Regions from separate parts of the [Pantoea] beijingensis genome, predicted to be linked through region 3. Evidence: predicted binding sites of a transcription regulator. Region 3 holds the regulator's gene; each other region holds the start of a gene.
The links. Region 3 encodes LexA, which represses DNA repair genes until DNA is damaged. Its sites were predicted from a motif close to TNCTGTATGTACATACAGNA; they were not measured.
Positions count from the first base shown of each region.

Region 1: the regulator LexA is predicted to act here: its motif matches at 5,630-5,649, upstream of J1C60_RS11400 (DNA translocase FtsK 4TM domain-containing protein).
Region 2: the regulator LexA is predicted to act here: its motif matches at 3,402-3,421, upstream of sulA (SOS-induced cell division inhibitor SulA).

Region 1 is NZ_CP071409.1:2,518,725-2,529,017, forward strand. It holds gene J1C60_RS11390 (replication-associated recombination protein A) at 1-1,306, opposite strand, end outside; gene lolA (outer membrane lipoprotein periplasmic chaperone LolA) at 1,314-1,925, opposite strand; gene J1C60_RS11400 (DNA translocase FtsK 4TM domain-containing protein) at 2,134-5,568, opposite strand; gene lrp (leucine-responsive transcriptional regulator Lrp) at 5,688-6,182, opposite strand; gene trxB (thioredoxin-disulfide reductase) at 6,700-7,668, shown strand; gene cydD (heme ABC transporter permease/ATP-binding protein CydD) at 7,826-9,592, shown strand; gene cydC (heme ABC transporter ATP-binding protein/permease CydC) at 9,592-10,293, shown strand, end outside.
Region 2 is NZ_CP071409.1:2,450,853-2,461,145, reverse strand. It holds gene J1C60_RS11180 (AAA family ATPase) at 1-736, opposite strand, end outside; gene matP (macrodomain Ter protein MatP) at 922-1,380, shown strand; gene ompA (porin OmpA) at 1,460-2,527, opposite strand; gene sulA (SOS-induced cell division inhibitor SulA) at 2,876-3,382, opposite strand; gene J1C60_RS11160 (TfoX/Sxy family DNA transformation protein) at 3,592-4,224, shown strand; gene yccS (YccS family putative transporter) at 4,216-6,354, opposite strand; gene J1C60_RS11150 (YccF domain-containing protein) at 6,369-6,815, opposite strand; gene helD (DNA helicase IV) at 6,960-9,014, shown strand; gene J1C60_RS11140 (methylglyoxal synthase) at 9,121-9,582, opposite strand; gene J1C60_RS11135 (DUF2057 family protein) at 9,672-10,293, opposite strand, start outside.
Region 3 is NZ_CP071409.1:3,731,780-3,742,072, forward strand. It holds gene dinF (MATE family efflux transporter DinF) at 1-1,057, opposite strand, end outside; gene lexA (transcriptional repressor LexA) at 1,174-1,782, opposite strand; gene J1C60_RS16910 (diacylglycerol kinase) at 1,889-2,257, opposite strand; gene plsB (glycerol-3-phosphate 1-O-acyltransferase PlsB) at 2,386-4,806, shown strand; gene ubiA (4-hydroxybenzoate octaprenyltransferase) at 5,129-6,013, opposite strand; gene ubiC (chorismate lyase) at 6,015-6,542, opposite strand; gene malM (maltose operon protein MalM) at 6,709-7,659, opposite strand; gene J1C60_RS16935 (maltoporin) at 7,760-9,076, opposite strand; gene malK (maltose/maltodextrin ABC transporter ATP-binding protein MalK) at 9,123-10,232, opposite strand.

The DNA.
Region 1 (10,293 bases), 1.2 Mb from region 3:
CAGTTAGCCAGGCGAGCTTTTCACCAATTTTGCCCTCAAGCCCTCTGCTGGTCGGCTGATAGTAACGCGTTTGCGACATTTCCTTCGGGAAATAGCTCTCACCAGCGGCGTAAGCATTAGGTTCATCATGCGCATAGCGATACTCGGCCCCCAACCCCATCTCTTTCATGAGTTTAGTCGGGGCATTACGTAAATGCTCGGGGACATCGTAGTCAGGACTTTCACGCGCATCATGCATTGCCGCTTTAAACGCGGTGTAGACCGCGTTACTTTTCGGCGCACAAGCAAGGTAGACAATCGCCTGAGCAATCGCACGCTCCCCTTCGGCAGGGCCGACGCGTGTGAAACAATCCCAGGCCGCAATCGCCACCTGCATCGCGCGCGGATCTGCATTACCTACGTCTTCTGAAGCGATCGCCAGCAGACGACGCGCCACATAGAGCGGGTCGCCACCTGCAGTAATGATCCGCGCATACCAGTAAAGTGCGGCATCAGGGGCCGAACCGCGGACCGACTTATGCAAAGCCGAAATAAGATCGTAGTAACGGTCGCCTTTATTATCGAATCGCGCGCTACGCTCACCGGAAACTTCATTCATTAACTTTGGTGTCAGTTCCCGTTTACCCTGCTCATTGATTTCAGCCATATCGGCCATCATCTCAAGCGTATTCAGCGCCCGACGTGCGTCACCATTTACCAGTTCAGCAATCATGCGGCGGGTGTTCTCAGGCAATACGATATCCTGCTTGCCATATCCACGCTCCTCATCCTTCATCGCCTGATCCAGGACGGTTTCAATATCATCACTGGTGAGCGATTTGAGTAAATATACACGCGCACGCGACAAAAGAGCCGAGTTCAATTCAAAGGAAGGGTTTTCAGTGGTCGCGCCGATAAAAGTGATGGTGCCATCTTCAATATGCGGCAAGAATGCATCCTGCTGGCTTTTATTAAAGCGGTGCACTTCATCAACAAAAAGAATGGTACGACGGCCCGCATTACGATTCTGCCGCGCCCGCTCAATAGCTTCACGTATCTCTTTAACCCCGGATGTCACGGCTGAAATACGCTCTACATCTGCATTACCATAATGTCCAATAATTTCCGCAAGCGTCGTTTTCCCCGTCCCTGGAGGCCCCCATAAAATCATCGAGTGCAGATGCCCGGCCTCAATTGCTCGCGGCAGCGGTTTGCCTGGTGCTAACAGATGCTGCTGACCAATGTAGTGCGCCAGCGTCACTGGCCGCATACGGGCGGCCAGTGGCTGAAACTCATTATGGGAAAAATCCAGAGACAGATTACTCACGCAAACCTCACTGACGCTGATCGTCCACCGTCACACCTTTCGGTGGCGTAAAGGTAAATTTATCGGCACTGACGGCACCATTTTGCTGTGTTTTAAGCGTATACGCGCTGCGCTGATTATCTTGTTCTACCGCGCTGAACTGATTAATGGTGCCATTTGCCGAAACATTAATCGTGAACTGTTTCAGGTTTCCATCGCTGGATTTTGGTGTCAGCTCAAAATTATCACCCTGCTGTTTAATATTGTATTGCTTCCAGTCGCTGGACTGGTTACGGGCAATCAGCATAAAGGGGGTGTTGCTGGTGGCATCTTCCAGGGACGTCACGCTCACCTGCTCAACAAAAGGATTATAAAACCACAGAGCTTTACCATCTGAAACTAAAATACTTTCATCAGGCGTCGTCATATGCCAGTTGAATAGATTTGGACGCTGAACCCAGAGTTCACCTTCGCCATCCTGAATTGAAGCACCTGTCGCATCGGTAACCTTTTGGCTAAAGCTGGCATGAAAGCTTTTAACTTTATCCAGGCGCTGCTGTAAATCACTGGAAGCATCAGCCAGCGCACCAGCAGAAATTAAGGACGTCAGCAGGCAGCAAGAGAGCAATATTTTTTTCATTACAACAGATTCCTTATTGACACTATTTTATCCCGCGAATAAATGCGGCATGGCCTGAACAAACATAGCCAGGGTTGTGCGCCCCTGACAGGAGAATTTGCTGAAATCGTTCCTGAACAGATTATGGGGACAAAACCCAGATAAGCAACGGGCCAGGCAAGCCTGGCCCGAGGGCACTACAGGTTAAGACAGTGCGTTGGGTGATTTATCACATTTCATGTGACGGCGGAGCCAACACCTCACGGTTACCATTATGCCCGGGCGATGAAACAATACCCTGAGCTTCCATTTGCTCAATGATACGTGCCGCACGGTTATAACCAATACGGAATTGACGTTGTACTCCTGAAATTGACGCACGCCGTTTTTCCACAATAAAGGCAACAGCCTGATCGAACAACGGATCCAACTCTTCACCGCTGTCAAGACCGGCACCGCCACCTTCGCTTTCATCGCCCGCAGTAATACTGTCGATATATTGTGGACGGCCTCGCGCTTTCCAGTCCTGCACCACAGCATGCACTTCCTGATCGCGCACAAAAGCCCCGTGAACGCGCACTGGAATTGACGAGTTAGGTGGCATATAAAGCATATCCCCCATCCCTAATAGCGATTCCGCCCCCGCCTGGTCGAGAATGGTGCGCGAGTCAATTTTACTGGAAACGGTAAAGGCAATACGTGTTGGTATATTGGCTTTAATCAATCCGGTAATTACATCAACCGAAGGCCGCTGCGTCGCCAGTACCAGATGGATGCCGGCGGCACGTGCTTTTTGTGCCAAACGCGCGATCAATTCCTCCACCTTCTTACCAACTGCCATCATCAGGTCAGCAAATTCGTCGACCATCACCACGATGTAGGGCAGTTTCTCCAGGACTGGCGGTGTCATATCCATGCTATCGCCAGGTTTCCAGAATGGGTCCGGAATGGGACGCCCCATCGCATCCGCTTGCTCAATTTTTTCGTTGTAACCAGCCAGATTACGTACGCCGAGCGCCGACATCAATTTATAACGACGTTCCATCTCACCTACGCTCCAGCGCAAGGCGTTGGCGGCATCTTTCATATCAGTAACCACTTCCGTTAACAGATGTGGAATACCTTCATAAACCGACAATTCGAGCATTTTCGGGTCTATCATAATAAAGCGCACCTCTTCCGGTGTCGCTTTGTACAGCATACTGATAATCATGGCGTTAACGCCAACCGACTTACCTGAGCCGGTAGTCCCCGCAACCAAGAGATGGGGCATTTTTGCCAGGTCAGCCACTACAGGTTGGCCGGCAATATCTTTGCCCAACACAATTGCAAGCGGTGATGGATTATCCCGGAACTTCGCACAATCAAGCACTTCACGCAAATAGACTGTCTGACGATGCTTGTTAGGCAACTCAAGACCTACATACGGTTTACCCGGAATCACTTCCACCACACGCACCGCAACAGCGGAAAGTGACCTTGCTAAATCACGTGAAAGGTTAGAGATACGCGCGGCTTTAACGCCAGGAGCCAGATCCAATTCAAAGCGCGTGATCACGGGGCCAGGGGAAATGCCCACGACTTCAGCCTTCACGCGGTAATCGCCTAAGCGTGCTTCTACCAGACGCGCTGTTTGCTCCAGAGCAAACATATCAACCGGCTCTTCCTCTTCAGGTGGAGAGGTTAGCAGATCAAGCGTCGGTAAAGGCGTGGTTGGTTTCTCCAACGGTTGCTCATGACGCATCAGGAACGGATGAATCAGACTGTTAGGCGCAGGCGCTTCCGGGACAGCAGTTTGCTCAGCATGTCGCATAGTTTGCGGCGCTTGTATTGCTGGCTGGGGCACCTGGATTGGCTGCGCTACCTGAAGTGGCTCAGGCGTCTGAGTTTGCTGCCAGTTCGAGGGTGATGCCACAGGCTGTGGCGCATCAACATCAGGCACCGCTGCAATCGTAAACAGTGGTTCACTCGGTCCTTTATCAACCAAGTCATCCATCGGCGAAAAATTGAACGCATTTGAAGTATCCAGCGAGAAAGCAGAAGTCTTATCCTCCTCTTCCGGCACTGAATAACGCTGCTGCTGTTGCTGCGCAAATTGGCGAGCCAGCGCAGCCTGCTGCAATGCTTCTTCATCGTCTTCTTCTGATGTAAATGTTTCACCATAACGTTGCTGTTGCTGCGCCTGCCAGGATTCCCGTAATTGCGCCTCCTGGATTGAATCATCCTCTTGCTCGGTCAACGATGCTGGTTGCTGACGGCTCTCCTCCTCTCTGGCACGCTCTTCCGCCATACGCTGAGATGGCAACTTGATACCGAAGGAAGCCAGTTCCCGACGCGTCGGGAGCTTAACCGGATTAGGACGCGGCAATTCAGGTCCAATGCCTTGCTTCACTTGAGGATTACTGTCCGCCACACTGGTGGCGCTAAAGCCAGGCATAAACGGTGCCGCCGCCGCGCCTCCCGCCATTTTTGACGCAGAAGAAAAATCACTGCCCTTTTCGGCAGAAAACGGAAGATCAACCGCATCCGTAGCAGGTAACGAAAAATCGAAAGGAGAAGCGTCGTTAACCGGGGGGTCATCGCGCCAGTTCCCCATGCGCGGGCCTTCATCTTGCCGATTATATCCGGACGCAGGTACCTCTTCAGGGATTTCAAAACGATAGACAGGGGGTTCTTCAGGCTGCGTACTCAATTGTGTTGACGCGACGGCTGAATGTGCCTGTGTAGTCGGCGTAACAATCGGGTTCTCAGTTGTCGCTACTGAAGGTACCGATGCCAAATTATCTACCGGCAGTTGTTCAGCAGCAGCGGCGCTGGTAGCCAAAGCCGTCGTGGTGGCAGTTGCGGCCTTAACCAACAGAGGATCCGCTTGATTGAGCAGCTCTTCATCTTTAGCTATATCTGTTGTAACAATTGCATCATCAACGATTTTTTTCGGCGCCGCGAGCAAAACGTCATCGTCATCATCACTGGGCGTCAACGCACTATTGATGACGGGTTCCTCAGCGTGTGTATCAATCTCATCGTCATGCCATTCATCTTCGCGACGTGAGCGATTACTGGCGAAGGTCAGAACCCCCATCACGGCGCCACCGATTTTTTCCGCAATCGTCAGCCAGGACCATCCGGTATATAGCGTCAGGCCAGCAGCCCAAACGCACAGCAGCGTCAATGTGCCACCCGCGCCACTAAACCACGGAGCCATCGCGTTACTCATCAAGCTGCCAATCACACCGCCGGAGGCAAAATACCAGATATCGTCCGCATTCAGTGCCGCAAGGCCACAGGTAGTCACCACCAGAGCCAACACGCCGATCAAACGCAGGGCAACAGCAAAATAATCGATATAGTCCTGGCTATCGCGCTGACGAAAGGTAATCCAGCATAGTCCAAGAATGACCGGTGGAATGGCATAGGCCATTACACCAAAGATGAACAGTAGCGTGTCCGCAAGCCACGCCCCTACCCCCCCACCCAAATTATGGATAGGCTCATGCCAGGCGGTCTGTGACCAACTGGGATCGGAAGGGTTAAAGCTCACTAACGCCACCATCAGATAGACGGCGAAAAGAGCCACAATAATTAACAACGCTTCGAGTAAACGACGTCCACTACTCAGCGGCTGTAACGAAACTTCTTTATCTTCTGTGTATTCCTGGCTCAAGAGAACTCTCCAGGTGCCTGTAAACTATGAAGGCAACAGCGCCGGGCAAGCCCGACGCTGAACCTGTATGAATTCACAGGAGTGTACCGAAATCTATCAGGTTTTGCACCTGCCCTGTGTTATCGCGTTTTAATCACTAAGCGATTACTTTGTTTCACTTCTTCCATGACCACGTAAGTGCGCGTGTCATTCACGCCCGGCAGACGCAGCAAGGTTTCACCCAATAGTTTACGATAGGCCGACATATCTGGCACGCGCGTTTTCAACAGATAGTCAAAATCACCGGAAACAAGGTGACATTCTTGAGTTTCCTCAAGTTTTTGTACCGCGGCGTTAAATTGTTCGAACACATCTGGTGCACCACGATTCAGAGTAATCTCAACAAAAACTAACAGTGAAGCGTCCAGGTAGTGTGGGTTGAGCTGGGCGGTATAGCCAAGGATAAAGCCTTGCCGTTCCAGACGACGAACACGTTCAAGACACGGTGTTGGGGATAATCCCACCCGTTTAGAAAGTTCAACGTTCGAAATACGACCATCCTTTTGTAATTCATTCAGGATATTACGGTCGATTCTGTCGAGATCTTTACCAGGACGTTTTTTATTGTCTACCATTATTATAGTCTCTCTTAATTCCTTCCCTTAACCTGCCATCCCCTGAACAACATCACTGTTACAGGGTTCTTTGAAGTGAAGACATTGCGCCTGTTGCCCGTAAAAGCGCTCACGTGTTATGGCGCATGTTGTCTGTCCGGACCATGCGTCATTACCAATGACAGGCTGAGTTTATTCGGGAAAAAAACGCGTAACATGGCATCAAACCCTGCTGTGGCATCCCAAAAACCCTCTGCTTCTTACAATGTTTTCGCAAAAGCGCAGCCGATTGTCAAAGTAAAACAAACAAAATCAGTACAACATGCCAAATCGCTGGCTGCATAACTGTTTTTTAATGGATATTTTTGCTTTTATTCTTTCGGGTAAACGTACGATTGTGGCCGCTGCAGCGAAAACCCATCACTCATCGGCAAAAGCTCTTACAGTGATTGCTAACAAAACTGCGGAATACTTTTTTTGCGACGCTAAATTCCATACAATCTCTAATCATGTTTGCCAGTTAACCAATGAGGATCTCATGAGCACGGCCAAACACAGTAAACTATTAATTCTGGGCTCTGGCCCGGCGGGCTATACTGCCGCAGTGTACGCCGCGCGCGCTAACCTGAATCCAGTATTGATTACCGGCCTGGAGAAAGGCGGTCAGTTAACCACAACCACTGACGTCGAAAACTGGCCTGGCGATCCCAGCGAATTGACCGGCCCATTGCTGATGGAACGCATGCATGAGCATGCTGTTAAATTCAATACGGAAATTATTTTCGATCACATCCACACCGTAGACCTGCAAAACAGACCATTCCGTCTAACAGGTGATAGCGGCGAATATACCGCTGACGCGTTAATTATTGCGACGGGTGCATCGGCTCGCTATTTGGGTCTGCCTTCAGAAGAAGCATTTAAAGGCAAAGGCGTTTCCGCTTGTGCCACATGTGATGGATTTTTCTATCGCAATCAAAAAGTTGCAGTTATTGGTGGCGGAAACACTGCGGTTGAAGAAGCCCTGTATCTGGCTAATATTGCCGCTGAAGTCCACTTAATCCATCGTCGCGACAGCTTTCGTGCAGAGAAGATCCTAATCGATCGTCTAATGGAAAAAGTGAAAAATGGCAATATCGTGTTACATACTGACCGTACCCTGGAAGAAGTCCTGGGCGATCAGATGGGTGTCACCGGTGTTCGGTTACGTTCGGTTCATGAGCAAGAACATACCGAGCAGCTTGACGTAGCCGGACTATTTGTTGCCATCGGCCACAGCCCTAATACAGCTATTTTTAACGGCCAATTAGCGCTGGAAAATGGATATATCAAAGTGCAGTCCGGTATCCAGGGCAACGCAACGCAAACCAGTATTCCTGGCGTGTTTGCCGCAGGCGACGTGATGGATCATATCTATCGTCAGGCAATTACCTCGGCCGGTACTGGCTGTATGGCTGCGCTGGATGCGGAGCGTTACCTTGACGGCCTGGTTAAAAACGATAAGTAACTTGTTAATAACTTGATCGAAATTAGCTCTGGCGACTGTTGAACAGTCGCCTTTTTATTATCTGCGCTGTAACATTGCCTGCGCCTGCTGCTTGGGTCATTCATGTGGCATTGCCGATCGGCTGCCAGTTTCGTTTTTTCGACAAGAACGGCATTTGATGAATAAAACGCGTCAACAAGAACTCACCCGCTGGCTGAAGCAACAAAGCGTGTATGCGCGTCGTTGGCTAAGGTTCTCTTTTCTGCTTGGCCTGGCGGCAGCGCTACTGATTATTTTGCAGGCATGGCTGCTGGCATCATTACTGCATAATCTGATCGTGCTGCAATTGCCTCGCGCCAGTCTGATCCCTGATGTTCTCTCTTTACTGCTCTGCTTCGTTGGTCGTGCCATTATTGCCTGGCTACGTGAGCGCTGTGGTTTTTATGCCGGCAAGATTATCCGCCGCACGCTACGTAAAGCAGTGCTCGATCGACTGGACGCACTCGGCCCTGCCTGGATCCAGGGAAAACCAGCCGGAAGTTGGGCCACGCTGCTATTAGAGCAAATAGAAGAGATGCAGGATTACTATGCGCGCTATTTACCGCAGATGACGCTGGCAGTGTTAATTCCCTGCTTTATATTGATCGCTATTTTTCCTGTTAACTGGGCTGCCGGGCTTATTTTACTGGCAACTGCGCCGCTAATTCCGCTGTTTATGGCCCTGGTGGGAATGGGGGCTGCCGACGCAAACCGACGTAATTTCCTTGCTCTTTCACGTCTTAGCGGTCACTTCCTCGATCGCCTACGTGGGATGGAGACATTGCGCCTCTTTCATCGCGCTGACGCAGAGACTGAAAGTATTCGCCAGGCCTCGGAGAGTTTTCGCCGCCGCACCATGGAAGTGCTGCGTCTCGCTTTTCTTTCATCTGCCGTTTTAGAGTTTTTTGCCTCAATTTCCATCGCCATTGTGGCGGTCTATTTTGGTTTTTCCTATTTGGGTGAACTGGATTTCGGTCATTACGGAAATAGCGTTACCCTGTTCGCCGGTTTCCTTGTCCTGATCCTCGCTCCTGAATTTTTTCAACCTTTGCGCGATTTAGGTACTTTCTATCATGCAAAGGCGCAGGCGGTTGGCGCAGCAGATGCATTGCACACTTTCCTGAAACAGAGTGACGATCGCGTTATGCAGCGGGGTGTTCAACCTTTCCCGGAGGCCCCGACATTAAGCATTGTGGCACATGAACTCACAATCTTGTCACCGTCTGGTGCAACGCTCGCCGGCCCGCTAAGTTTTACACTCGGAGAGAGGAAACGCATTGCATTGGTCGGACAGAGCGGAGCCGGGAAAACCTCGCTACTCAATGTACTGCTGGGTTTTCTTCCTTATCAGGGGTCGTTGACCATAAATGGCATTGAACTGCGCGACATTTCCCCCGAAAGCTGGCAACAGCGACTGGCATGGGTCGGACAAAATCCTCATCTCCCTGCACGGACGCTACGGGATAATCTGACAGGCGGTACAGCGGGTGATATCAGCCTGAACAACGCGTTGCAACAAGCCAGCGTTGATGAGTTTCTGCCCCGCCTGCCGGAAGGACTTGATACAGAATTGGGAGAGGATGCGGCTCGTCTTTCGGTCGGCCAGGCACAGCGTGTGGCGGTTGCCAGAGCATTGCTCAAGCCCGCACAACTTCTGCTGCTTGACGAGCCGGCAGCGAGTCTTGACGCCGATAGCGAGCAACGCGTGATGTTTGCATTGCAGCAGGCTTCTTACCAACAAACCACGTTATTGGTCACGCATCAATTGCACCAGCTCGCACTTTGGGATGAAATTTGGGTCATGCGTGATGGTTTGTTGATCCAGCAGGGGCACTATGACGAATTGTCCGCCGCTCGCGGACCTTTTGCCAGTTTGCTGGCCCAGCGTCAGGGAGAAATCGAATAATGAAAGCCCTCCTTCCTTTTTTAAAACTATACCGCCGCCATACCTGGCTGCTGGCATTGGGCGTGATACTCGCCGCGGTCACCCTGCTGGCCAGCATCGGCTTATTAACCCTTTCTGGCTGGTTCCTTGCAGCATCATCATTGGCAGGTATCGCTGGCCTCTATAGCTTTAATTATATGCTGCCGGCTGCCGGCGTACGTGGTGCGGCAATCACGCGCACCGCCGCACGCTATTTCGAGCGTTTAGTCAGCCACGATGGTACTTTCCGGGTGTTACAGCATTTGCGCGTATTTACTTTCAGTAAGTTGCTACCGCTCTCGCCCGCGGGGATCGCCCACTTTCGTAAGGGTGAACTTCTTAATCGTCTGGTTGCTGATGTCGACACGCTCGATCATCTCTATCTGCGCGTTATTTCCCCGCTGATTGGGGCATTTACGGTAATTGTGGTCGTGACTTTTGGCCTGAGCTGGCTCGATATAAACCTGGCGCTCACGTTGGGGAGTATTTTATTGCTTACGCTACTGTTTTTGCCTCCACTATTCTATCGAGCCGGGCAACCTGCCGGTGCGGCAATAACTCAACTTCGCGGCCAGTATCGTTTGCAGCTAACCCGCTGGCTGCAGGGCCATGCCGAGCTGAATATTTATGGCAGCGCGCAGGATTTTCGTCGTCAGTTAGAGAATTCTGAACAGCAGTGGCAG
Region 2 (10,293 bases), 1.3 Mb from region 3:
ACCACAGCGAGATATCTTCAGCTTCGACAAGCTGTAAGTTTTCTTCAAATTCACTGTAAATGCATAGCGCGGACAGTTCAGGCTCCATGGCCTGAAAATCCGCTAACGCGTCACGTTCACCAGACAGCACCAGCTTAAAATGCATCGGCATTGATGGGATCGCAACAGGCAGAGGCTTGGTCTCGTCAGGGGAAAGCCAGTCGAACGATTGTCGGGTCAAAATCTGTTTCAGACGAAGCCACAACAGCGGCTGAGCGAGCAGCGTGCGCAGTGACAGCACCAGCGTACCGCCGTTAACACGATGGAGCAGTCCCGGTTGTAATTGAATGCGGTCGTTGAAAACCCGCACGCAGCCAAAAAGCTGTTCGGCCTCAATCCAGTCTGCAAACCGGATTTCACCCCGGGTAGCGAAATCATCATCGGCGGATAGTGCTGGCTCCCAGCTTATTTGTTGCCCATTAATAAGGTAACGTCCACCAAAAATCACGTCTTGTGCAACAGCAATGTGCTGTAGGGCTCCAGATAGTAGTGGCAGATATTCACTATTTTCCGCACATTTTACCAGCATCAATGGCGAATTAATCGAAGATTGCTGCAGCAAACTTAGCGCATTGACCAGACGAGGTTGAACCTCGGCAAGGCTATCACTGTCGCCAGTAAAAGAACGTGAAAAAATGTGCTGGAAGCTGTCAGTATCAGGCTGTAGGGCGCGCCATTCGAGTTGGTTGCTGGTCAAAGTTATCGTATTTATCTGAATTGAGGAAAAGCGTGATTATACAAGATTTCAGCCGGTTAAGCACCGTAGAGATACATTTAGCGGTACACGGATGTTTTAACCTGTAAGATCAAAACATTTTCAGTGCCGCATGCTGGAAAAAAACTGTTATTCTTAACTTGTTACGTGGTCACGATGAGATCCCGATGAAATATCAGCAACTCGAAAACCTTGAAAGTGGATGGAAATGGAAATATCTGGTCAAAAAACACCGGGAAGGTGAGCTGATTACGCGTTATATCGAATTTAGTGCAGCTCAGGAGGCGGTAGAAGCGTTATTGGCTTTAGAAAACCGGCCCGTTGAGGTACTGCAATGGATTGCTGAGCATATGAATCCTGTGCTTGAGAATCGTCTTAAGCAAACGATACGTGCGCGCAGGAAACGCCATTTTAACGCTGAACATCAGCACACACGCAAGAAGTCTATTGATCTGGAATATCTGGTGTGGCAGCGTCTGGCGGGGTTGGCGCATCGCCGCCACAGCACACTTTCTGAAACAATCGTCCAGTTGATCGAAGACGCTGAACGCAAAGAGAAATATGCCAGCCAGATGTCTTTACTGAAACAGGACCTGAAAGATATTTTAGGTAAACCGGAAGAGTGAGATAAACAGTAACTCTGGATTATCATCAGATATAAAAAAACCCCGTATAAACGGGGTTTTTTTATTAACGCGATATAACTTAAGCCTGTGGCTGAGTTACAACGTCTTTGATGCCTTTAACTTCGATTTCTACGCGACGGTCTGGCGCCAGGCAGTCGATAAGGGCGCTGCGGCCTTTAACGCTGTCACAGGTGTTGCCAGTAACTGGGTTAGATTTACCCTCGCCACGTGCAGAGATCTTATCAGCTGGGATACCTTTAGAGACCAGGTAATCAACCACAGACTGAGCGCGCTGCTCAGACAGTTTCTGGTTGTATTGCTCAGAACCGATACGGTCGGTATAACCCAGAACAACAACGGAACCATCTTTAGGATCCAGTGAGCTCAGTTGGGTATACAGCTGATCCAGAGCCTGCTGACCTTCTGACTTCAGAGAAGCTTTGTTGAAGTTAAACAGAACGTCAGACTTCAGAGTGAAACGCTTGGTTTCAACAACTGGAGCCGGAGCTGGAGCTGGAGCCGGAGCTGGAGCAGCTACATCGTCTTGACCGAAACGGTAAGACAGACCCAGGCTCAGCATGGCGTTGTCTGGACGAGCACCAACGGTGTTTGCATCACCGATGTTGTTAACCCACTGGTAATCCAAACGGGTTGCCCAGTTTTTGGTCAGCGCATATTCAACACCAACAGCGGCCAGCGGAGAAACGCCGGTGTCATGATCGCTGATGCGATTGCCGTTGTTGTTCTGTGTTGCATCAGCACGCCAAACCATACCACCCAGACGGGTGTACAGGTCCAGGTCGTCTGTGATTGGGTAGCTTAATTTAGCTGCCAACTGCACGCCCTGCGCTTTGAAAGCACCGTTTATGTTGCTGCCTTTGTTCGGCATACGGCCAAGCCAGTCATAGCCCAGCTCGAAACCTAAATAAGGATTAGCCTGATAACCCATGAATGCACCAGCGCCAAGCTGGCTTTCATGTGTTGTGCCATCATTATTTTCATAACCATTACCGTAGTAACCTGTGTCATGGTACTGAGACCAGCCCAGTTTAGCACCGGTATACCAGGTGTCATCTTTCGGAGCGGCCTGCGCTACGGTAGCGAAGCCAGCCAGTGCCACTGCAATTGCGATAGCTGTCTTTTTCATTTTTTGCGCCTCGTTATCATCCAAATAGGCAATGAGCTTTAAATTAAGCCCTTGGTTTATCCTTCGCCGGGTAATAAGCTCGATTGTTACTCTACCGAAAAACGGAGGTTATTGAGCACCCTAGCGACATAAAGTCTACAACGTACCGGGAAACTTACAAGTGTGATGTGACGATGGCCAGCAAAAAAAAAGCGTTTCGTACATATTTGCTAACATTTACCGGGCGTTTCTGTTCATTGAAAAATCGCTTTCCGGGCGGCAAATTCATTGCTAAGCCGCGCCAGAGTAGAATAAGCGAACCAAGGCAAGAGTCACGGTAGAGAATCCTGAGATAAATCTTATTTTTACTTAATGATACAAAGTAGAGTGAATTTTTATCCCACTTTCTGGTCCGGCAGAGGGCGAAAGGCAAAATTGTGGGCGCATGATCAGGCCTAAAGCCTGGCCCATAGCAGCAGCTTCATCCAACCTGCGTCGATCTTCTGAATTCATATCGTGCGGTATCCAGCCTAACACGACACTATAGTTTCCTGTTTGCAGAGCTTTAATCATCGCCTCAACAGTGCTGATTTGACCCATTTGCGGAAGCTGCATCACTTTATCAAGTGGTAAGCCTGATGTTTCTAACCAGCGACGACTAATCTTCTGTGGGGGTGTTAACCACAACTGCCAGCGAGACTGCATACCTAACTGCTGAAGCAGTGGTAACAGGAGCATTTGCGTCATGCCCGGTTGATCTTCTCTGTAGCTAAGTTCGCTCACCCAACCGCTTGCCGATGTGTGTAGAGAGGGCTGGGTGGAAGGAAGGCCGATACCACTACGTGGAGAGTAACTTTTCAGGAAATGAGTGCGCATAATTTATATCTCACGATGACACTGTATGAATGTACAGTATATGGGTTGTGCGCAAAGATCAACCTCATTTTCGGAAAACAGATCGCAGATTGAGAATGTAAAAGATCCCTAAAGCATTTATTGATTGAACAGGTTACGTGAATTGCATACTTTCTAATTGATTGTAAATAAAGTGTTTTATGGAGTGTTTTCTGTTCAAGGAGAGAGAGATGCAAAACTCGAAACAGAGGGTAGAACAATCTATACGCAGTCTGGCTTCGCTGGGTAAAATTGATGCGCGCACGCAGTTTGGGGGGTATAGCCTCGCGGTGAATAAAGTTGTTTTTGCTGTGATAGCCGAAGGTGAACTTTATCTGCGCGCGTGTGAGCAAATCCAACCCTATATCATTGAGGGAAGCATGGCTCCGCTGATTTTTAATAAACGTGGCATGCCGATATCACTGGCGTATTACCATGTGAATGAAGCGCTCTGGCAGCAGCCGGAAAAATTACTATTACTGTCGCAGGGGGCGCTGAAGCATGCTCAGCGGGAAGGGAAAACCCGACGCCTAAACCTCCGAGTCAAAGACCTGCCCAATATGTGCGTGCGGCTTGAGATGCTATTACGTCAGGTGGGAATCTGCAGCGTGAAAATGTTGCGGGAAACGGGCGCGAGGCGTAGTTGGCTAAAGCTGAAAGCGGTCAATAAAAACATCGGTATCAACACGCTCTTTGCTCTGGAGGGGGCGATCTCAGGATACCACCGCGCAGCGCTTCCCGTCGCAATCCAGGAAGAACTGCGAGACTGGTTTAATCACGCAAACAACGGGGCAGGAAAGAGAGAACATTCAGAATTAGAATGAATGTACGATCTGTTTCTTTAATTGCGAGATTTCGGGTAAAAGTGCGATCAGCAAGCCCAGTTGCTGCAAAATCAATGATTCAGTGGTGTCATGGCTAGGCTCAAGCTTAGCCATGCGCTGGGTCAGCGTATCAAGCATATGTTCAGCCTGTTGGTCGGTGACATCATCCACTTGCAGTACATCATCAGCATAACAAACGGCGTCATCGAGTAATGCCAACATTTCAGAACGTGTGATTTTTTCCCGATGCGCCCCCAGTGCGGAGATATAACTCAGAAAAGAGTGATTCAGGCAAAGCAGACGAAATGCGGCGTCCAGCCGTGCCGGATCGCCTCTTGTTTCTGTCGACATATTCGATACCACTGACGCTAATTCGGCATTTCCGTTATGGGCATCACGACGGGCAATACGATAATCTAATCGGTTGTCTTTGCCCTGATGGTATTGAACCAGAATGGCATCAAGGTAGCGGCAGTTAGCGCTAAGTGTGCGTTCGGCTACAGCAGGCAAGCGACGGAATTGCCAATCTGGCCAGATAAAGCTGACGGCAAACCAGGCAAGTCCACACCCCAGAAGAGTATCCAGAATACGCGGAATAGCGACTTCAAATCCTTCACCAAGCAAGTTAAAACAAAGCAGAACCAGCAGTGTGATATACATGGTTGCATGTGCATAGCGTATATTGCGAAAGGCAAAGAAAAGAACGCCACTGAGTACGATAAGAATAAGCTGGCCGTCAACGGAGGGAACCAGCCATAAGATGGGTAAGCCCAACACGATTCCTGCCAGTGTGCCCGCAATGCGAAGTGCCAGGCGCCGCCGGGTGGCATTGTAATTAGGCTGGCAAACGAAAAGACTGGTTAACAGGATCCAGTAACCCCGTTGTAAATCTGCCAATTGAATAAAAGCGTACCCCACACACAGCACTAACGACATTCTTACTGCATGACGAAAGAGGGCTGACTCCGGCGTTAAGTGGCGGCTGATACGCAGCTTGATGTCGCTCCAGCCGGTAAGGCCTTCGCTTGAGAGGCTGTTTTCGCTATTAATATGTTCATGCGCCAGTGCCTGTTCTGATTCAATGGTCGCCAGCTGTGCATCAATAGCTTTTAAATTATTAAGCAGGTAGTGCATTGCTTTTATATCGCCTGCCCCCTCGGCATTGACAGGCAGACGCTCCAGCGCCATTTGCAGATGAGCGAAGGCGCGTTCAAAACGAGCATCATGCTGATAAGTCTCGCGTCTTAATATTGATCGAGCCAACTGGTTACAGGCTTTTGCCTGCATATTGAGTAGCCGCTGGAAGCGAAACAAAATTTCATTGTAGCGGTAGGCTCTGCGTAACAGGTGATATTGAACGTGTGACGAGCTCGCTCGTTCGTGAATATCCTGGGCAACAAAGTAATAATGGAGTGCGCGTCGGGTGCCCCGTTGGCCTCGATCGCCACGCAACCGTGACTGGATGGAATTTTTGGTTTGGTTTAAAACAGCCACCAACTGACTATTAGCCATTGCAACGTCAATTAACGGTGCATCTTCATCTTCCTCTATGTCCGGATCGAAAAGGTTGGCTTTTGCCTCAAGGTAATGTGCCAACTGTTCAAAACTGCGGGCTAAATTTTCCTGTAATGGACGTATCGGAAACAGCAGATGGCCGGTGAGCGTAAGCAGGTTATACCAGATGGCCCCGATCAGCAGCAGTGCCGGCTGTAAATACCACTGCGGAAAAAGCCCGATGCCTAACATAGTATAAATGGCGATCAGTAGCGCACCAAACGCAATGGTGGCGTAGCGCTGCCCTAATGCGCCAAGCAGGATAAATCCCCAAGTTGATACGGCTAATCCAACAATAAATAGCCAGGGATAGGGGAAAAGACGTTCAATAGACACTGACGCAATACAAAAACTGATCAGCGTAATAATCAGATTGCGCAATCGCCCGCTAAGACGGTCATCAAGATCGGTGAGTGCTGCGGCAACAACCCCGAGGGTGAGTGGAATAGTCCATGTCACCTGTTGAAGCCACCAGGGAACGCCAACGGTTCCGGCCAGCGCCAGAAAAATACGTACATTATAAAGGCAGGTGCTATTAAATACGTATCGGCGCAGGGACGGATTAATGGCAAACATGCTTAGAGGCTCTTTTAATTGAAACGGCGACGTGCGTTTGCTTCACGAGCGACTCTGGCTTCTTCGACGGATACAACACGGCGACCGACGGGCCACAGTGCGATGGCTGCAATTTTAAAGTTTGCAATACCAACCGGAATGCCAATTAGGGTGATGCACTGTGCGACACCAATCATTATATGGGAAATACACAGCCACCAGCCGAAGAAGATAAACCACAAAATATTAAGCAGAGTTCCCCCCGTATTCATCAGCACATTTTTGCCTTGCGGGTTAAGATCATCAACGTGTATCGCTTCATTGCCAAACGGGAGCAGTGATAGCTTCGTAATCTCCCAGCAGGAGCGCGTAAGCGGCAATGTAAAAATCAGGATAATGCTGACCAGCGTAGCCAGAAGCCAGGAGAGCGTAGTAAAAAAGCCGCCGAGAACAAAGTTGAGAATATTAAGTACGGTACGCATAAACGACATCCTTCCCTTAAATAAGTGAGCGAAAGCGGCAATCAGACAATTCGTTGATTGTAACGTGTTTTAACGGTGGAGCGGTAAACTCCTGACCGGTAAACTACCTAACGAATAATAAACGTGCAGCCAGGGTCGAGCCGAATGGAACTTAAATCAACGTCGCTGGGTAAACATCTGGCACAACATCCCTATAACAAGGTGCGACTGCTAACGGCGGGCGTCGAGGTCAGTGGTGAAAAACACGAGTATCTGATCCCGTTCAATCAACTGCTCTCCATTGAATGTAAGCGTGGGCTGGTTTGGGGGGAGCTGGAGTTTAGCCTGCCAGAGGGCAAAGTGGTGCGTTTACACGGCACTGAATGGAGTGAAACGCAGCGCTTTTACCATTATTTGACCAAAGTGTGGCAGGCATGGAGTGACGAGATGAGCGACGTTAGCGCGCAGGTGCTGCAGGAGGTCATCGACACACTTGAGAACGTTGAGCAGCAGGATAAGTGGTTGCGGCGTAGTGAGCTTAGCGAACTTCGGCGCACGATTAATCGTGCGTTTGACGCTTTGCCGCTACCGGTAGAGCGTCTTGACGAATTTGACCATTGCCGTGAAGCCTGGCATACCTGCTTGAACTGGCTTAACGAGGGTGAATCGCTGATGGCAAGGCGTAACGACGAATGGAGTGCCCGGATGCTGAAACAGTATGCGGATTTTTTCAGTCGTGTTGAAACCTCGCCACTGAATATCTCTCAGGCACGCTCAGTGGTTAACGGTGAGGATGCATTGCTGGTGCTTGCAGGAGCAGGGAGCGGCAAAACGTCGGTATTGGTGGCGCGTGTCGGGTGGTTGTTAATGCGTAAGCAGGCGGTTCCGGAGCAAATCTTGCTGCTGGCATTCGGACGCCGGGCAGCAGAAGAGATGAATGATCGGATCCAATCTCGTCTCAGCACTGAGGGGATTCAGGCCAGAACTTTTCATGCGTTGGCATTACATATTATCCAGCATGGCAGTAATAAATCCCCGGCGATTAGTAAGCTTGAAACCGACAGCAAGCACCGGCGTAGTATGCTGATTACTCACTGGCGGCAACAATGTAGTGAGAAAAAAGCACAGGCTAGTGGCTGGCGCCACTGGTTGCAGGATGAGTTGGGTTGGGAAGTGGAAGAAGAACAGTTCTGGAAAAATGATAAGCTTGCGCAGCGAGTAGCCGGTCGGCTGGAACATTGGCTGGGATTGATGCGAATGCATGGCGGAGCACAGGCGGCGATGATTGATTCAGCACCAGAATCCGTTCGTGAGTTGTTTTCGAAGCGAGTGAAATTAATGGCACCGCTTCTGAAGGCCTGGAAGACGACACTGAAAGAAGAGGGGGCTGTCGATTTTTCCGGGCTGATTCATCAGGCGGTGAATATTCTGGAGAAAGGTCGTTTTATCAGTCCCTGGAAACATATTCTGGTCGACGAATTTCAGGATATCTCACCGCAAAGAGCTGCTTTGCTCGCAGCATTACGTAAGCAAAATAAACAGACGACACTGTTTGCCGTTGGTGATGACTGGCAGGCAATCTACCGATTTAGCGGTGCGGAAATGGCCCTGACTACCGATTTCCATCACCATTTTGGTGAGGGTGAACGCTGCGTGTTGGATACCACATATCGTTTTAATCAGCGTATTGGTGAGATCGCGAACACCTTTATTCAGGAAAATCCACATCAGCTGCGCAAGCCACTCAACAGCCTGACAAAAGGCAATAAAAAAGCGATTTCTCTACTTCCAAACGATCAACTGGACGCATTGTTAAATAAAATCAGCGGCTATGCTTTGACGGAGGAACGCGTACTGCTTCTGGCGCGTTACCATTATTTGCGCCCGGAAATACTGGACAGGGCCAAAACACGCTGGCCAAAACTCACGATTGATTTTATGACGATACATGCCAGTAAAGGGCAACAGGCTGATTTTGTGATTATTCTCGGATTGCAGGAGGGTAAAGATGGTTTCCCTGCGGCAGTACGAGAATCGGTGATGGAAGAGGGATTACTCCCGCAACCGGAAGATTTTCCCGATGCGGAAGAACGGCGACTCGCTTATGTGGCGATAACCCGGGCAAAGCAGCAGGTCTGGTTATTGTTTGATCGCCAGCAGCCTTCGGTATTTGTGGAACAATTCAAACGCCTGGGCGTACCGATACTACGTAAGCCATAAAAAATAAAAGTTTTGAGATGAATAAAACCAGAGAATGTGGGGTAGGTAACAAGGTGGGCCATCATGGCCCATCATTCGCTGTTTCCCAGCCAGGCGAGCGCCTAAATTAAGCGTTGAGGCGCTGCTGTAGATAACGCGGATAATCAGGGATCTGGATATCTACTTCATGGGCAAATAGTGGAGAGTGGATAATGAAGTCCGCGGTAGAGCGGTTGGTAGCCACCGGAATATTCCATACGGTAGCCAGACGCAGTAGGGCTTTGACATCGGGGTCGTGCGGAACGGCGTTCAGAGGATCCCAAAAGAAGATCAGCAGATCGATCTTTCCTTCAGAAATAAGAGCACCGACCTGCTGGTCGCCCCCCATCGGTCCGCTGAGCATGGCGTTCACCTCTAATCCTGTTTCACGCTGAATCAAATTGCCGGTGGTGCCGGTGGCATAAAGTTCATGAGGCTCAAGCGCATGCTTGTGTGCGTCAACCCATTGCAATAGCGAGGTTTTACAGTGATCGTGTGCAACTAACGCAATATGTTTTAATGCCGGAAGTGTCCGCTGGGTCTGCTCCATTAAGCCATCCTGATTTTGCATAGAGTAATGAACGTAAAGACAAGGTAGTTATCCGCGTCATTGAGTTTACGGCTGCCAAATGGTCAACATCAACATGCCCGCAGCGCCTTCATCCATAAAATCAGACGTTGGCGAGTTGCCGTATCAACCTGATGATACCAAAGCTGTAGCAAACGCTCTGCGGAAGAGGCATTTGACGCTATATCTGTCGGGAAGAATCGCTGAACATGTGTAATCGATTGCGGGACAGCAAAGCGAGGAACAGAAGCGACTTTCTGATCGCGGTTATAGGCAACCATTGCCTGTTCCACATCCACATCGGGAGCAAGCATCAGGCGATCGCGTTTGGTGGCGAGCACGTTATTACTTTCATCGACTAAATGAAAGGTTGGGGCTTTATTAAATATCTTACCATCGCGCAGGTTATTCAGTGGCGGTAACTGAATCGAGACGGATTTCACCTGTGTGTCAAAGGTGACGATGAGTGGAACAGAGACGTAAAGTTTCTCCACGCTATGTGGAGGTTGATGCAGCGTTTTTTCTACACGGAAAAGGAGTTGGTGCTCACCGCGTTCCAACTCCAAACCTTCCGCCCCTCTTAACAGAGAACCAGATATTTTTCGCCCATCAAGCACTAACAGGTCGATTTCAGGTGCCAGCTTAAGCGTGGTTGCCTGGCAGGAAGCAGCAACCAACAGGGCAAGTAAACCC
Region 3 (10,293 bases):
AGTGCCCAGCCAGCTCGCGCAACGACGGCAATGATGTCAGCATCGAAACGATCCACTCCCCGATCAGGGCGTAGACCAGTGAAAAAAAGAGGGCAACTAATCCCGCTTGCCGACAAGAGGCATGCCATACTTTGAGCAACTTACTGCCATCACGGGCACCATATGCTTCCCCTGAATAGGCCTCCACCGCATAGGCAAATCCGTCGAGAGCATAGGCGGTAAAGGTGAGGAACATCAATAAGACCGCATTCACCGCAACGGTATCGCTCCCCAAACGTGCACCCAAAATAGTCAGTGAAGCAAAACAGAGTTGTAACAGCAAAGATCGCAACATGATGTCGCGATTCAGGCGCAGCAGGCGAGAAAAATCGCCACGCCAGCTGCGGCACAGTAGCGACAGTGAAATACCTCGCAGTTTGAGCACGCGCCAAATCATCAATAACCCGACCACTAAAGCGGCATACTCGGCGATAGCCGTTGCAGCAGCAGCGCCTGCCACCCCCCACTTCAGCCCGATTACAAACCACAAATCGAGAAGAATATTGACCAGATTGCCGACCACCAACAATACCACCGGCGCACGCGCATACTGCACCCCCAGCAACCAACCCAGTATCACAAGATTCGCCAGCGTTGCCGGTGCGCTTAGCCACCTTATCGACATAAACTGATGAGCCTGGTAGAGCACTTCACCGTTACCACCCACGATACGGATCGCCAGATGACTTAAGGGCTCTTTACACAGGACAAAAAATGCCCCGGCAACCAGTGCGATGAATAAAGGTTGCATCAGCGCACGTGCCAGCGCGGGTTTATTGCCCACACCAAATGCCTGCGCGGTTAATCCTGTCGTGCTCATTCGCAGGAATAACAGCAGCATAAACAGAAAGCTGGTGGCGGTCGTACCAATAGCCACACCGCCAAGATACGCGGGGCTATCAAGATGACCAATAACGGCGGTATCAACCAGGCCCAATAATGGCACAGAGATATTTGACAGGATCATCGGTAGTGCAAGACGCCACAGATTTTTATCAGCTACGGAAAAGAGTCGCATAAGCATTCAGAACGCGAAATGCCCTTTTATTGGAGGATGCGTGAACGGATGCAACGGATACAAAAACATCCACTCAAACGCACGCCGATACCATCAGCGTGCAAGCTGCACTACTTTTATAACCAGTTACCGTTACGAATTACCCCAACAGCCAAACCTTCAATGGTCAGAGATTGCTGACGCAAGTCGACAACAATTGGTTGAAACTCACTATTCTCTGGCAAAAGCTGAACCGTATTTCCTTGTTTTTTCAATCGCTTAACGGTAACTTCATCATCAATACGCGCAACCACAATCTGTCCGTTATGCACGTCCTGCGTTTTATGCACCGCAAGTAAATCGCCGTCCATGATACCAATATCTTTCATGGACATACCGCTAACACGCAGCAGAAAATCAGCATGCGGTTTAAATAAACCAGCATCCACCTGGAAGTGGCATTCAATATGCTCCTGCGCCAAAAGCGGTTCGCCCGCGGCCACCCGACCAATGAGTGGCAGACCCGTTTCGTCTTCCATCATCAAACGAATACCGCGTGAAGCACCGGAAACAATTTCAATTACGCCTTTGCGTGCCAGCGCCTTCAGGTGTTCTTCCGCAGCATTAGGGGAACGGAAACCCAGTTGCGCAGCAATTTCCGCACGCGTAGGCGGCATACCAGTCTGATTAATGTGATCACGAATCAGATCGTAAACCTGTTGCTGCCTTGCTGTTAGTGCTTTCATTCCGCCCCCTGGTTGTTTATACAGTCGCTGTGAGTATATACAGGTATTTGTGGCTTGAAAACCTAAATGAGTCAAAAAAACAGCGATTTGTGGAATTTTGAGCAGGCTATCGTAAAAGTGGCCACAGCAACATTATCCAGACGAAGAGGGCAAGCAGAATGCTTAACAGGACCGCAGCAGAGCCCATATCCTTTGCCCGGCCGGAGAGAGGATGGAAATCACTACCAACGCGGTCAACAATCGCCTCAATGGCACTATTCAGAATCTCCACGATCACAACCAGCAGCACGGAACCAATTAATAACACGCGAGTTACGGCATCAACCTCGAGCCAGCAAGCAATCACAATCGCGATTAGCGCCGCTATCGACTCCTGTCGAAACGCGGCTTCATGCTGCCATGCTGCGCGCAATCCTTGCCAGGAATAACCCGCTGCTTTGATGATACGAGTCAAACCCGTTACGTTATTTGCCATATTAATTGAACCCTTTGAGATGTTTAACGTCAATTTGGGGATGATGCGCAAATTGCAATGCCACAGATCTTGGTGGCACTTTCTGGTATGCTTGCCGCGCTTTGCTAACAAGAGGCTTCATGTTATCTATGTCAGGTTGGCGTAATTTCTATTATAAGTTACTGAATTTACCGCTCTCATTTTTGGTGAAGAGCAAGGCTATTCCGGCCGATCCGGTAGCTGAACTGGGGCTCGATACCTCGCACCCTATTATGTATGTGTTGCCTTATGATTCAAAGGCCGATCTCCTTGCACTGCGAGCGCAGTGCCGTATCCATAATCTGCCCGATCCACTGGAACCGCTGGAGATAGATGGGACGGAATTGCCGCGTCATGTCTTTATTCATGAAGGCCCACGCGTGTTCCCCTACTTTGTACCTAATCTGGAATCGGTAAAGCTTTTCCATGAGTATCTGGATCTGCATCGAAGCAATCCCGATCTTGACGTACAGATGGTGCCGGTTTCAGTGATGTTTGGCCGTGCGCCTGGCCGCGAAGTACAGGGCGAACAAACACCGCACTTGCGCGTATTAAATGGCGTGCAAAAATTCTTTGCCGTGCTGTGGCTTGGGCGAGACAGTTTCGTTCGCTTCTCTCCAATGGTTTCCTTGCGCTATATGGCAACGGAACATGGTACCGACAAGACGATCGCGCAAAAGCTGGCACGCGTCGCGCGGATGCACTTTGCCCGGCAGCGTCTGGCGGCCGTAGGTCCGCGTTTGCCGGTGCGCGAGGAGTTATTTAAGCGCTTGCTAAAATCGAAAGCTATTGCTAAAGCGGTAGAGGATGAAGCACGCAGTAAAAAAATACCCCACGAAAAGGCGCAACAAAATGCTATTGAGCTGATGGAAGAGATCGCAGCTGATTTCTCCCATGAAACAGTTCGACTGACCGCTCGTGTTATGGATTGGACATGGAGCAAACTGTATCAGGGCATTAATGTTAATGGTGGCGAGCGGGTACGCCAACTGGCGCAGGATGGACATGAAATCGTCTATGTGCCCTGCCACCGCAGCCACATGGATTACCTGTTGCTCTCCTATGTGCTTTATCATCAGGGGCTGGTTCCCCCTCATATCGCTGCCGGTATTAATCTGAATTTCTGGCCAGCCGGACCGATTTTCCGGCGTTTAGGTGCCTTTTTTATCCGCCGTACTTTTAAAGGTAACAAGCTCTACTCCACGGTATTTCGTGAATACCTTGGCGAGCTATTTGCCCGTGGTTATTCGGTGGAATACTTCGTGGAAGGCGGACGTTCACGTACCGGACGCCTGCTCGCACCTAAAACCGGCACGCTGTCGATGACGATTCAGGCGATGCTGCGCGGCGGCAACCGGCCGATCACGCTGGTACCGATTTACATCGGCTATGAGCACGTCATGGAGGTCGGCACCTACGCCAAAGAGTTGCGTGGCGCGACAAAAGAAAAAGAAAGCTTTATGCAGATGGTTCGGGGGTTGCGTAAGTTGCGTAATCTGGGCCAGGGTTACGTTAACTTCGGTGAACCACTCCCACTGGTTAACTATCTCAACAAACATGTGCCCGAGTGGCGTGACGCCATCGATCCGATTGAAGCTCAGCGTCCCGGCTGGCTAATCCCTGCGGTAAACGATATCGCACAGCGGGTGATGGTCAGTATTAACAATGCTGGTGCTGCAAATGCAATGAATTTATGCGTCACGGCCCTACTGGCCTCACGTCAACGTTCATTGACGCGCGACCAATTGACCGAACAGCTAGACTGTTATATTCAGTTATTGCGCAATGTTCCCTACTCTCCAGATGCAACCGTCCCCGACCTGAGCGCAGAAGCGCTGCTGGATAGCGCATTGGGTATGAACAAGTTTGAAACCGAACAGGATAATATTGGCGATATCATCATTCTGCCCCGCGAACAGGCGGTGCTAATGACCTACTACCGCAATAATGTTCATCATATGCTGGTGGTGCCCGCATTGCTTGCCGCGATTGTGCAACAGCACCGTGAGATTTCACATGCTGAGCTATTGCGTCAGGTTAGCGTGATTTATCCGATGCTGAAAAGTGAGCTATTCCTGCGCTGGGACAAAGAAGAGATCCCACAGGTTCTGGATGCTCTCACCGCCGAACTCGCTCGTCAGGGATTGATTATTGCTGATGAGGCCGTAGTGCGTTTAAATCCTGTCCGCTTTCGTTCTCTGCAATTACTGGCTGCTGGTGTACGTGAAACGCTGCAGCGCTATGCCATCACGTTTTCGATTCTCAGCGCCAATCCTGCAATCAATCGCGGTTCACTGGAAAAAGAGAGTCGTACGATGGCACAACGCCTTTCCGTGCTACATGGTATCAATGCGCCCGAGTTTTTTGATAAAGCCGTCTTTTCATCACTGGTATTAACACTACGTGATGAAGGTTATATCAGTGATACCGGAAACGCACTGCCAGAACAGACACAAAAAGTATACCGGCTGCTGGCAGACCTGATCACTCAGGACGTGCGTCTGACCATAGAGAGTGCGGTTGCACCTTAAGGCGCGCGGCGCGCATCCCCGGAAGCTCATTGCATAAGTGACCGGGGAGTCGTAGCAACCAGACGGCTTCTGATTCAGCAAAAATTTCGCTCACCAGCGAACTGGTGACAAAACACAGGGAGTGTTTTGAACAGCACTTGTGCGGGTCCCGAAGGGGTAAGCCCCAGGGATGGGGCTGATAATCGCGAAAGGTGCGTTCGGAAAACAGCATTTGTGAAGGGAGCTGCGAAGCGGGCAAGAAGGCTGTCGAAAAGCGCGGGGGCTGGGCCAGCGCTTTCCTGTCCTGCAGGGTTACCCGAAGGATGAACGGAACCGCCCCTGACTAAAACATCGTCGCAAAAGGCGCGGTATTTAATGCCACGCCAATAAATAACACTAACCCAACGTAATTATTATTTAAAAAAGCCTGAAAGCAGCGCTCACGCTGGCGGCCTGCAATCAGTTTTTGCTGATGGACGAACAGGGCCCCCGCCAACAATAACGACCAGTAAAATGCACCGTTAAGCTGCAATTCCCCCCCCACCGCCATCATGAATACCAGCGCAGCCAGTTGCAACATGCCAACGATCAGCTTATCGAAACGGCCAAAAAGAATCGCGGTTGATTTTACCCCGATCTTCAAATCATCATCCCGATCTACCATGGCGTACAATGTGTCATACGCCACAGTCCAACAGATATTCGCGAAGAACAACAGCCAGCAGGCCAGAGGAACGCTCTCGCTCACCGCCGCCCACGCCATTGGGATCGCCCACCCAAAAGCCGCCCCCAATACCACCTGCGGTAAATGGGTAAACCGTTTCATGAAGGGATAAATCCACGCCAGTGCTAATCCCACCAGCGATAACCAAATAGTCATGCTATTCAGCGTTAACACTAAGGCAAACGAAATCAGCGCCAGCGCTACAAATAACAGCTTCGCTTCTTTCTCACTCACTCTTCCGCTCGGTAAAGGGCGTTCCGCGGTGCGTTTTACGTGCCCATCAATTTTACGATCGGCAAAGTCATTGATGACACACCCCGCCGCTCGCATAAAAAAAACGCCCAGCACGAACACCACCAGCACGCTTAAGGAAGGAACAGACATCCCTGCAAGCCACAATGCCCATAATGTCGGCCACAGCAGCAGCAAAGAACCAATAGGCTTATCAATGCGCATCAGGCGGCTGTAGGCCTGAAGCTTATTAAGTTGCAGACTTTTTTCCACGTTAGTGAGTTCCTTCAGCGGTCACACTTAAATAAAGCGGTGCCGCAGGCAAAAACAGTTCAGTAAGCAATAAAGGCTTGCCTGACAGACGCAGCCGGGAACGCCGTCCCCATAACGATTCTATCGTGCCGGGCTCAATAAAATCACGCGTCAGCGTCGATGATGCAAAAAGATAGCGCCCAAGCGGACGAGTGCCGAGGTCTTGTAGCATCGCTTCAGGGCCAATAAGGGTGGATTCAGGCACAATCGTGCGCCCTGCCAGCCAGGGAACGCCATCGCCAAATAGCAGAATTTCTCGCAGCCAATAACGTTGTTCAAACGGTAACAGCGCCGCTTCAGCACCAACCTCTTCTGCGCTGATAAAACCTTCTTGCAGGGGCTCAACAGTTACTTTTTGACAATGGCGCTCAAAGCGCTTCGTCATGGAATCTTCTTCCATTAACCAATCCAGCAACGGAGCAGTAAGCAAAGGTGACGAAGCGGGAAGCCATTCGATCGCGCGCAGCAGTTTAAGCGCGTTATCCGACATACGGCATCTCCGGGTTGAAAATCAGAGGCAATAGTGTAGCGCAGACCATCGGCGAGAACACGCCACACGGGAGGGAATAAGCTAAATTCTGCCCGTCGCACAAGGTAAAAAAGGTGCGTCTGAGACGCACCAATCGTCGAGCAACATCAGCAATATGGGGATAACATCATCCCTTGCCTTTCACACTGCTGATAAAGGTTGCGCGTGCTGATGTAGAGCCAAGACGTTCAGCTTCATTCATTAGCTTCAGCGCTTTATCGATATCGCCCGCTTTTACAGCCTGCTTGATACCGTTATTAAAGTAGCTTTCAGTGTCATTGAGCATCGGTTCTGCTTTTGCTGCCGGTGCGACAGGTGTGGCAGGTGCGGAAGCTGGCGACGTCACAGGGGCGCTAACCATCGCACCACTTGTGGCTGCGCTACCAACGACAACCGGTTTCGGATCGGATGAGCCAAAAATTTTACCAATCATGATATTGCCGCTGTTCTGTTCTGACTTAATCTTCAGAGAGAGGCTACCGGTTGAAACATGCTGTACCACTGGATCGGGTACATCAGGAATCGCATTGTTAGCGCCCTCGGCGTACAGCTTGGCCGGATTAATCATGTGCGAAGTTTGGGCCAGGTCGCGTTTAGTGGTGTAAATCAGCAAGTAGATCTGTTTTTGACCCAATACTGGCGTCAGTTTCATGGTACCTTCCAGCCGGTTTCCCGCCATGACGCCAGGCTTTTGGTAAGGGAAATAACTGCTGGGGAAAAAGGCGGCGGGCTGTAACTGGTTATCTAATACCAACACGTTCGGCGCATAAACACGCTTGTTTTTCATAATACTGGAAAGCGTAATCTCCAAAGATCCCTGATCCGCAGGCAGCGTAATTGCTGCCACACTTCCGGTAACGTCGCCCTGTTCAAGGCTTGCGGAAGAGGCCGTCAGTTCAATGTCCTGCGACACAGGCGGTGCCAGTGGCAGCCAGGAAAGCTGCTGAAGCTTGTCAGAGGAGAGTGTGGGTGCAGTGGCGATATCTTGTGGATTAACCCCCTGACTGGCAGCTATCGCAGGCAGTACGGTAAAACTCAGCGCCGGGAACAAGCAGAGTGCAAGCAGATGTTTTTTCATTTTTATTTCCTTAGAAGATCGAGCGCTATCCGCAGGCAATGGGATAGCGTCGCAAGAGCGTGTGGCTAACGGGCGCCAGGCGCCCGTTTATAGCAAGTTCTTACCACCAGGCTTCCATCTGCACACCGAAGGAGATTTCGTCATCATCGCCACGGCTGAAGGTATGGAGGCCACTGTCAGAGTAAGCCACACCTGGGGTGAAGCCCGCTACATTGTTACGGTCGCCATCGGTTGATGAGGCATAACCCCATTTTTCATCCCATTTGGCATAGGTCGCGAATACGCGAATTGCCGGGCGAGACCAGATACTGTTGCCCGCCTGCCACTGCTGGGCCAGCGTCACTTTGTACTGGCTGTTACGATCGCCAGTATTCTGTGATTTAACGTTGTCGTAGCCCACTTCCAGCAGGGTACTCATGATCGGTGTCCATTTGAACATCGGACGCACACCCGCGGTATACCAAGTGGTACCGTTGCCATTATCACGGTCAACGTCCTGGTACATACCCACATACATCAGGCTCCAGGTGTCGTTGAAGTCAATCGCACCGTGATCGATTACACGAACCATGTGCCCATCAGCATTTTCCGCAGTACGCGGACGTCCAGTTGTTTGCGTCATTGCATCTGTCGCATACTGCACAACAAATTTGTTCAGACTGTCATTAGGCCCAAAGGTCTGGGTATGCTCAATGGTGCCCATCCAGCCATCTTTGGTTGCATCTTCGACAACCGGGTGGAAACCTTTAGTATCGTTGGCGCTACCGTAGTCGAAGCCCACTTCCAGCGAACCGCCAGGGTTGATTTCCATACCGCCAAGACGCACGTCAAAAATATCGTTGGCACGATTTTTTTGCGTTCCGGTGGTACTACCGTTAATAAAGGCCTCAGATCCACCCGCTTCGCTGTTACGCGTCGCGGCCAACGATAATTTACCAAAACCCAGATCGATATCTTCAATACCACCGCCAGGACCTGAAACGTCCCAGTAGTAGAAGTCGATCATGTGCACATCATGACGCTTGTAGTAACGCTTACCGGCCCAAATGTTGGCACCCGGCAGCGCATCAAACAGGTTTTTACCGACAACGTTCATCTGACGAACGCTTGGCGAAGTTTGTTCATCATCATTGAGCTGTGATACTGCATAACCGATCATGCTATCAACGTAGAAGCTCTTTTCACCCTCTTTCCACACTTCCTGACCTAACTGAATTTCAGCGTAGGTTTCACATTCGTTACCCAAACGGTACTTACTGTTCGCACCGGTCGCCTGGAAGCACTGCTGCTCACCGCCGCTGCCTGTCCAGCCAATACCTGAACGAGCATAACCTTTGAAATCTACCGCACCCGCCTGGGTAGAGATCACCGCTGCAGCCACTGCCACGGCCAGAGGATATTTACGCAACATTATCATCATTCTTCTTCTCCAGTTTTCATTGTTATTGCTATTACTGTCGTGCTTAAACACCCGGCTCGATATGCAGCCGGCGACAGGCGCGACCATCCTCACGGAAGAGATGGCAACGTTGTGGCGGCAGGCCGATGGCGTAATGGGCACCTTCTTCTACCAACACCACGTCGTTCTGGCGGTAGACCAGGTTTTGACGCAACGCCGGAATTTGAATATGGATTTGCGTTTCGTGACCTAACTGTTCAACAACCTGCACCACTCCGGAAAGCGTGACGTCAGCAACATCGCTGGGCAGTAAATGCTCAGGACGAATACCCAGCGACATATTGGCGCCGATTGACACGTCGGTACTGTCTACGGGCAGCCAAATCTGCTGCCGGTTTGGGAGTTCAACCTGTACCTGATCAATGGCAGTTGCCGTCACTTTGACCGGCAGGAAATTCATTTTCGGTGAGCCGATGAAACCGGCAACAAAACGATTCGCCGGATAGTGGTAAAGCGCCAGCGGTTTACCAATCTGGGCGATACGCCCGGCATCCAACACCACAATTTTGTCGGCCAGCGTCATCGCTTCAACCTGATCGTGCGTGACATAAATCATGGTGCGCTGCAGGCGCTTGTGCAGACGCGAAATCTCAATGCGCATCTGCACACGCAGTGCGGCATCCAGGTTGGATAACGGTTCATCCAGCAAAAATACCTGTGGCTCCGCGACCAACGTCCGACCAATAGCAACGCGCTGACGCTGTCCGCCGGAAAGCGCCTTCGGTTGACGCTCCAGCAGATGCGCCAGCTGTAATACTTCCGCAACCTGAGTAACCCGCTGCTGAATCTCAGCTTTCGGGATCCCCGCCAGTTTCAGGCCAAATGACATATTCTCGGCCACCGAAAGATGGGGATAAAGTGCATAAGACTGGAACACCATGCCTACGCCTCGTCCGGCAGGTGGCACATCATTCATCCGCTGATTGCCGATCAAAAGTTCACCAGAGGTAATCTCTTCCAGTCCTGCAATCATGCGTAACAGGGTCGATTTACCGCAGCCGGATGGTCCGACAAACACGACGAATTCTCCTTCGGCGATAGCCAGATCGATATCTTTCGATACCACAACATCACCCCAGGCTTTGGTGACATTATTAAGCACCACGCTCGCCATCCGTCTCTCCCAATTCGTACCGCTATCGAATGGCTGGGAGTGTGAAGGATGTAACAAAGAG